Regions from separate parts of the Staphylococcus ureilyticus genome, predicted to be linked through region 1. Evidence: riboswitches for the same ligand, from Rfam matches in the RefSeq annotation. Region 1 holds a riboswitch; the other holds the start of a gene.
What was found. Region 1 has a riboswitch for FMN ahead of MUA21_RS06225 (ECF transporter S component). Riboswitches for the same ligand answer to the same signal wherever they lie in the genome.
Positions count from the first base shown of each region.

Region 2: it holds a riboswitch for FMN, as region 1 does, so the genes downstream of both, ribD (bifunctional diaminohydroxyphosphoribosylaminopyrimidine deaminase/5-amino-6-(5-phosphoribosylamino)uracil reductase RibD) here and MUA21_RS06225 (ECF transporter S component) in region 1, are expected to answer to the same signal.

Region 1 covers NZ_CP094825.1:1,269,520-1,273,963, reverse strand. Annotated here, with positions in the region: gene MUA21_RS06230 (ATP-binding protein) at 1-1,725, shown strand, start outside; FMN riboswitch at 1,935-2,071, shown strand; gene MUA21_RS06225 (ECF transporter S component) at 2,136-2,681, shown strand; one part of gene MUA21_RS13340 (IS3 family transposase) at 2,814-3,488, shown strand; one part of gene MUA21_RS13340 (IS3 family transposase) at 3,491-4,357, shown strand.
Region 2 covers NZ_CP094825.1:1,557,030-1,561,473, forward strand. Annotated here, with positions in the region: gene ribB (3,4-dihydroxy-2-butanone-4-phosphate synthase) at 1-592, opposite strand, end outside; gene ribE (riboflavin synthase) at 603-1,235, opposite strand; gene ribD (bifunctional diaminohydroxyphosphoribosylaminopyrimidine deaminase/5-amino-6-(5-phosphoribosylamino)uracil reductase RibD) at 1,242-2,285, opposite strand; FMN riboswitch at 2,443-2,576, opposite strand; gene MUA21_RS07605 (FAD/NAD(P)-binding protein) at 2,971-4,444, opposite strand, start outside.

The DNA of each region.
Region 1 (4,444 bases):
GTAACGACAGTTTTAATTTTATTAAGTGCAGCACTTATAACGTTTATACAATCTTACTTTACGCAAGAAACAGAAGATTCATTACTTGAAGATGCTAAAAGAATCAGTCATTTAGTTGAGCATTCAGAAGATAAAACGACTGCCATAAAGCATAGTAAGTCTCTTATCGAGGGTCCAGTTGGGCTTATTATCATGAATCATAAACACATGGATAGCGTCAATAATGATGAGACAAAAGAAAAGATGTTCAAAGAAATAAAAAGTAATAAAAACTACGAAAAAGTGTTCGATAAAGGAAAGCAGATATCTGAGCACGTGACAATAGATATAAATAAACAGCAAAAAACTTATGTTTTAATAGGTTATCCATCAAAAAATTTAGAATCGAGTGCACATAATAGTAAATATAGTGGTGTTTTTATCTATCAAGATTTGAAAACGATAGAAGATACCAATAATGTGATTACAGTCATTATTTTAATTATTGCTATAATCTTTTTATCTATTACTACTGTGTTCGCCTTTTTCTTATCATCTCGAATTACAAAACCACTTAGAAATTTAAGGACTCAAGCATTAAAAGTTTCTAAAGGTGACTATACACAAGTAGTTCCTGTTAATTCTCGAGATGAAATTGGTGAGTTATCACGTGCTTTTAACACGATGAGTTCGGAAATACAACAACACATCGACGCATTATCCTCATCAAAAAATATCAGAGATAGTTTAATAAACTCTATGGTTGAAGGCGTTCTAGGTTTTAATGATAAACAAGAAATAATTATATCAAACAAGATGGCACAAAATATTTTAAAAATATTGGATGCACACGATTTAGACAAACTTGATCGTCAAAATGAATTAACATTTAAATCCAAAAAAACACAATTCGAAGAATATGAAATTAGCACACGCTATTTTGTCATTATTACAAGTTATATTGAACAAATTCAGCCTGATGGCAGAAGTGGTATTGTAGCTATTATTCGTGATATGACCAATGAACATAATATTGATCAAATGAAAAAAGATTTTATTGCTAATGTATCACATGAATTGCGTACACCTATTTCATTGCTACAAGGATATACAGAGTCGATAGTGGATGGTATTGTAACAGAACCAGACGAAATACATGAATCATTGTCCATTGTCCTTGATGAAACAAAACGTTTAAATCGATTAGTAAATGAGTTGCTAAATGTTGCACGTATGGATGCTGAAGGGCTAACTGTAGAGAAAGTGAAACAGCCAATTGATCCACTGCTTAATAGAATGCAACAAAAATACCAGAAACAAGCAAATGACTTAAAGTTAACGATGAATTTAAATCCAAATACACACAATCAATTATGGTATTTCGACACCGATAGAATTGAACAGGTTTTAACTAATCTTATAGATAATGCTACTAGATATACAGAACCTGGTGATTTAATATCGATTAGTTATGGAGAGTCAGAAAATGAAAATATTTTATACATTTCAGACACAGGATCTGGTATTGCTCCAGAACATTTACAACAAGTATTTGACCGTTTCTATAAAGTCGACACTGCTCGTAAACGAGGTAAACAAGGTACTGGGTTAGGTCTGTTTATCTGTCGTATGATTATTGATGAACATGGAGGTACGATAGACGTTAAAAGTGAGCTTGGCAAAGGCACAACATTTATAATTAAATTACCAAAACCAACAGAAGAACGGAAGATACATGACTATTAAACTAATCATAGAGAGTGAAATGTAATTTAATTTATAATCTTAATGTAAATCAAGCACGTGTGTTCTATAAATGACGAGATTGAGAGTCAATACATTACTATTGATTTTCAATCTCTTCTTTTTCATAAATTATGTAATTTACTTAGCATAAGCAGGTCTATTGTTTTTATCTGAGTAATAGGCTATGATATATTTATAAAATTTAAGAAATTCATCTTCGGGGTAGGGTGTAATTCCCAACCGGCAGTAATTGAAGCCTGCGACCCATTTATCTATTAAAAAGATAAATGGCTGATCTAGTGTAATTCTAGAGCCGACAGTATAGTCTGGATGGGAGAAGATGGAGGGTTTTTGTTGTGCAATTAAATCCTCCTTTTCTAAGTAAGATGAATGGAAGGAGATAATTGAATATGCAACAACAAACCAAGCGACTTATTACGATAAGTATGTTAAGTGCGGTGTCATTTATTTTGATGTTTATCAAATTTCCAATCCCATTTTTACCACCATATTTAACATTAGACTTTAGTGATATTCCAGCTCTATTAGCAACTTTTAGTTTAGGACCAGTAGCTGGTATTATTATATTATTTATAAAAAATTTACTTAATTTCTTATTTAATATAGGGGATCCAGTTGGACCAATTGCTAATTTCTTAGCTGGCGCTAGTTTTATTTTAAGTGCCTTTTATATAATTAAAAATAATCATACAGTCAAAACACAAATCATTGGATTTACAATAGCGACGATTGTTATGACGATTGTTCTAAGTATTTTAAATTATTTTGTTTTATTACCACTTTATGGGATGATTATGAATTTATCAAATGTAGTTGAAAATATAAAAATTGTGATAGTTTCAGGTGTTATACCTTTTAATATAGTGAAAGGTATAATAATTTCTTTAATATTTATGTTATTATTCAAACGTTTAAAAAAGATTTTACTTAGCTAAATTTTAATTAATTAGCTTATACCACGAATATGAAAAAATAGACACGCAATAATAAAAGAAGCTGAGACAATTTATGATATGCTCCCTTCAAAGTAGACACTTAAAAATGTAAACTTTGAAGGGAGTTTTTTTATGACTCATAGAAAATTATCACCTGAAACTTATCAAAAAGCTTTCAGCTTATATGAAGAAGGATATAGTATGAAAAATGTAATTCAAAAATTAAATTTAAATTGTTCTCCTAGAACATTATTGATTAACTATTATAAATTTAAGAAGCATGGAATAAAGGTGCTTTTACCAATTCAGAGAAATAATACCTACTCAAATGAATTTAAGCTTAAAGTTGTGCACGAATATATAAATGATGGCCTATCTTTAACTGATTTAGTAGTTAAATATAATATCCCCACTACTTCAACTGTAAACAAATGGATTTCAAAGTATTTATCGGGTAAAATATTAAAAACATATTCTCCAAAACCCGAGGTGTATCAATTGAAATATAAATCATTAACATTTGAAGATCGTGTGGAAATCGTTGATTATTATATGAATCATGGTCAATCGTATAAGACAACAGCAAATCATTTTAACATCAATTATAGCCAAGTATATAACTGGGTAAAAAAGTACAACTTGCATGGGTATGATGGGCTTAAAGATGGACGTGGAAAAGGGAAACCCCAGTCTGTATTAACACCTGAAGAGGCATTAAAAGCTGAAATTAAGATACTTAAAGAGAAAAATAAATTTCTTCAAATGGAAAATGACGTTTTAAAAAAGGAAGAAGAAATAGAAAGGAAGTTGATGAAACAGGCATCAGACAAAAAGCATCATACCAAACGGTAAAAGCATTTAAAAACCTTTATCCGATAGCTTGGTTATGTTCAGTATTAAAGATATCACGTTCAAGTTACTATAAATGGTTACATCGCAAACCATCAAATAAAGAAATTGAAAACCAAAAATTGATCAAAGATATCGTTGATATCTACAATAAATACAAAGGCATATATGGATATCGTCGTATATACATATATTTAAGACTTAAACTACATCAAAAAGTAAATCATAAACGTGTCTATAGATTGATGAATCAACTTAATCTAAAATCTACTATCCGCCCTAAAAGAAAACGATATATTAAAACAACACCTGAAATTACAGCACATAATATATTAAATAGAAAATTTGAAGAACAAATCCCAAATAAAAAATGGTTAACTGACGTTACAGAATTCAAACTCAGCAATGGTAAAAAACTTTACTTAAGTGCTATTTATGACTTAGGCAGCAAACAGATTATCAGTCATAAATTAAGTACCTCAAATAACAATAAATTTGTATTAGATACGCTCAAAAAAGCAGTCAAACTTGTGCCGAATACCGAAGGTATACTCTTGCATAGCGACAGAGGATATCAATATACAAGCAGATTATTTAAAGTTACGTTAGAGCAACTTGGTATAAAACAAAGTATGTCACGACCAGGATGTTGCATAGATAATGGACCTATGGAAGGTGTATGGGGAACTATTAAAAGTGAATTGTTTAGAGGAAGAAAAAAAGTGATTTTTAAAGACAAGGCTACAGCAATAAAAGCAATTAATTCATATATAGAATTTTTTAATCAAGAAAGAATAACATTAAAAATGGCTACCCTTATATCGTAAATATAAGGTAGCCATAAACATTTTGTTTTTTTCACTGTCTACTTGACAGGGTGCAGTTCATCATACGGATTAGTCATTTATTTTTGA
Region 2 (4,444 bases), 290 kb from region 1:
TATATTTTTCCAAATCTTCGATAGATATCATTACCAAGTTGTGCTTATTTTTAAATGCTTCTAAATCATCACCTTTTGCCATTGAACCATCGTCATTCATAATTTCACAAATCAGCGCTGCTGGTTTTGCGCCAGTTAATTTAGCTAAATCTACAGAGGCTTCAGTATGACCACGTCTAGCCAATACACCATTGTCTTGAGCAACTAATGGAAATAAATGGCCTGGTTTATTAAAATCTTCTGCTGTTGTACTATTATCGATTAATGCTTTTGCAGTAAGCATTCTTTCATCAGCACTGATACCAGTTGTAGTGTTAATATGATCAATACTAACTGTAAATTGAGTGCCATAAACATCTGAATTATGATTAACCATTGAATGAAGTTCTAAATCTTCGGCTATTTTTTTACTAATCGGTGCACAAATTAATCCTCTTCCATATTTAGCCATAAAATTAACAGTATTATCATACATCCATTCAGTAACTGCTACTAAATCTCCTTCATTTTCTCTATTTTCATCGTCTACTACAATGATACTTTTACCTTTTTTTAGTGATTCAAGTGCTAAATCTATACTGTCCAATTGCATTTTACCCCTCCTAGAATCCAAAAGCGCTTAGTTTTTCTAAACTTAAACCTTTTTCACTTTTACCAACTATTTTTTCTACATATTTAAACAACATGTCTGTTTCAATATGTACTGGGTCACCAACACGTTTTTGATTTAAAATAGTTGATCTTCTTGTTTCTGGTATAAGATGAATATCAAATTCTGTATCTCGTAATTGAAATACTGTCAAACTAACCCCATCTACGGTGATTGAACCTTGTTGTACCATTTGATCGATCACAGAAGTAGATGGTTTGATAGTTACAATTTTAGAATTATCTGAGTTTTGTATTCTAGTAATTCTAGCTACTTCATCAGTGTGGCCAAGTACAAAATGACCTCCAAATCTTCCTGAACCGCTCATTGCTCGCTCTAAATTCACCTCAGCGGATTGATTTAATTGATTCAAATAGGTTTTATTCTCAGTACCTTTGATTACTTGGACTGAAAATGACCGTTCATCAAATTGTATAACAGTTAAACATACACCGTTTACACTAATAGAATCACCAATATGCATGTCAGATAAAATTGTTCTACAATCAATTGTTAAATTAACAACCGCTTGTTGTGTTGTAACTTTTTTTATAGTTCCTATTTCTTCGACAATACCAGTAAACATAATTATTCACTTCTTTCGCAATTCTAATTTAATATTTTGCTCAAGCATTTTGGAATTTACAATTTCAAATTGAGGAACGTCTGATAAATTAAAGACATTTTCTGTTTTGAAAAATTGATTGTCACCAGAACCACCTATTATTTTCGGGGCGTAATATAAGATGAGTTCATTTGTAAAGTTAGATTGGAGAAATTCTGAAGTAATCGTGGGACCTGCTTCAACCAAAACACGTCCAATCCCGTTTTGATATAACTGCTTTAAAATATTTTCAATCGTACAATTTGAACAATACATTATTTCTATATTTTTATTTTGATTTTTTAAATTTTTATTTTCTGTGAAAATCCATATTGGCGTCGTCGGTTGTTGAAAAATGTCTAAAGTAAAATCGACTTGTCCAGATTTTGAAAGTATCACACGTATAGGTTGTTTACCTTGTTCAATCCTAGTAGTATATTGTGGATTATCTGCGTTTAACGTACCAGTCCCGGTGATTACTGCATCATGTTTATGTCTGAGCATAAATACATCTTGTTTAACAGTTTTGTTGGTAATCCATTTACTTTCACCACTATCAGTAGCTTGTTTACCATCTAAACTGCAAGATACTTTTACAGTAACTTCAGGAACGCCTTGTCGCTTAGTAATAAAAAAGTCTTTGTATAATGCTTCAGCATCTGGCTTATGATGAAACTCGACTTTCACTCCAGCATTTTGTAAAATTTCATCACCTTTAGACGATAAGGTTGTGTCTTTAACAGCATAAACAACTTTTGAAATACCAAATTCAATAATTTTGTTTACGCATGGTGGCGTTGAACCATAATGTGAACAAGGTTCTAAAGATATATAAATTGTCGCTCCATTTGCTGCTGCTTTTGCCATATCTAAAGCTTGTACTTCGGCATGTTTGTCACCTTTTCGTAAATGTGCACCAATACCGACGATTCTACCTTGATTTACCACAATTGCACCCACAGGAGGATTTACACCAGTTTGGCCATCTACCATCTGCGCCAATTGAATTGCATAATTTAAATATTGACTCATATAATCACCTCTTAATAATAAAAAACACCTGAAACTCATTTCAGGTGTGGGATGTATTTAGATATAACATAATTTACTTAAATTTGAATACACTTCTCCAATTTTTAGAAAAATGTACGTTAAATAAACACTTGTATAAGTGCCTTTTTGTTATACTTCATTCTTTCTCCCATCCAGACTTTACTGTCGGCTCTAGAATTTCACTAGATCAGCCACATTTGCCAAAACAAATGCAGGTCGCAGGCTTAATTTACTGCCGGTTGGGAATTTCACCCTGCCCCGAAAGAATATTTATGAAATTGTAATTGATGATTGAGTCAAAGTAACTTTTGAAAGCTACAACGTTATCGTACTATATATTTCGACAAAAAACAATTCATATTATCTAAGTCGGCTTTATATCAGTAACAACTTGCTTATATTCTTAACTTCACAATGCTTATAAGTTGGTTTACAAATCCATTCATCAAAAATTTACATCTTAAAATATTTTCATAAATGATTAAACGCTTTACTTATTTAATATTTTTATAATTCAAACCAAAAACGAACGAACATCTAGCAAAAATTACTCTTTTGCTTTCCTCAAAATGAAACCGGATTTAAATTCATTCGGAAACATAATTCATATTTAACTGATTCATCTAAATTGGATAAACATTCGTTTGTATACTACACTACAAAATCAATCATGCTTAGCATTCAACAAATTCTCTACCACACTTACAGCTTGTTTTACTATCATCATAACGCCGTTACGTGATTGATTAATTCCATTTGTAACTTGACCTAAAGCAAACATGTTTTTTAAGGTACCATAACGTGGACTTATAATTTGATTTGTTTCTGGTATGATTTGAATACCACCTAGTGGGTGTGCTTGGACTACTTGCCTATTTTCCAGATTGAGAATCAGTTGATCATCTTGGTCTAATTCTGATAAATGTGATTTTGAACCAGTAGCATTAATGACAATATCAAATTTATCAATTGCTTTAAAATCATCCTCATATTTAAAACAAAATTGATGCCCGTCATATTTAACGTCTTCCAAGCCTTTTTTGATTTCAATTTGCCCTTTTTCGATATGATCGATAATTAATTTTGCGGTACGAGGAGGCATTGGGTTCGAATTTTCTTTTAATATAGATTGGTATTTTTCTAAAAATATCTTCTGATCCTCTCTACTAAAACTGTTCCAAATCCAATTTAAATTTTCTTTTGTTAATTCTAAGATACTTTGAAATTTCCCTAGCACTTCGGCATGTTGTAAATCATAGGTTAAATCCAAAATTGGGTCGCCTTGCCTTCTGTGTACTAATGCTTCTATTGGAATATCATAATATTCACAGTCCTTTTTAAATAATGCCAATGCCTCGTCCAAAGGTACGTTTCCAAAATATTCTTTTTTGATTTCATTAAATTTTTCTGGAGTAAGATATTTAAATTGAATTTCTGGCATATTTCCCCTAACACTGGGTAAATGACCTTTACGACTCGTCACTGTAATAGGTAAATTAGGATGATGTGCCGTTACAAATCGAATGACATCTAAACTTGCTAGTCCAGTGCCAATAATGGCGATTCTATCAGTACTATCAACTTCATTTAATGTGTCATAAGTTGGATAAGGTGTTTTTATGTAACCTGGTGTTCCTTTTAATTGATATGGGTCATGATAGGACATCGTGCCAATTGTTAAAAATACAATATCATAACGTCGGCGTTTCTCTAAATTTTCAGATGTGCAGACAACATATCCAACCTGCGTATCACCAATATTAGATTCTATATACACTTCTAATACTTCTTCTTTAATCATACGAATATTACTATATTGATTATGATAATTTTCCAAATAATCTTTCATATAGTGTCCAAAAATAAATCTGGGTAGATACTCTGGATTAGAAAATTTAAATATAGATTGATGTTGATACCATTCGTAAAATTCTCGCTCATTATTCAAATTTAAAGACATTTGTTTTGCAGGTAAATTGATTAATAATTGGTCGCTGTCATTTTGAAAAGGCACACCTTGACCCATGTTTTTAGGGTTATCATAAACGTCTACTTCCATTTGTTCGAATTCATTATATTTAACTAATTCTTTTAACAAACTAACACCTGCGGTACCCATACCAATGATAGCTATACGC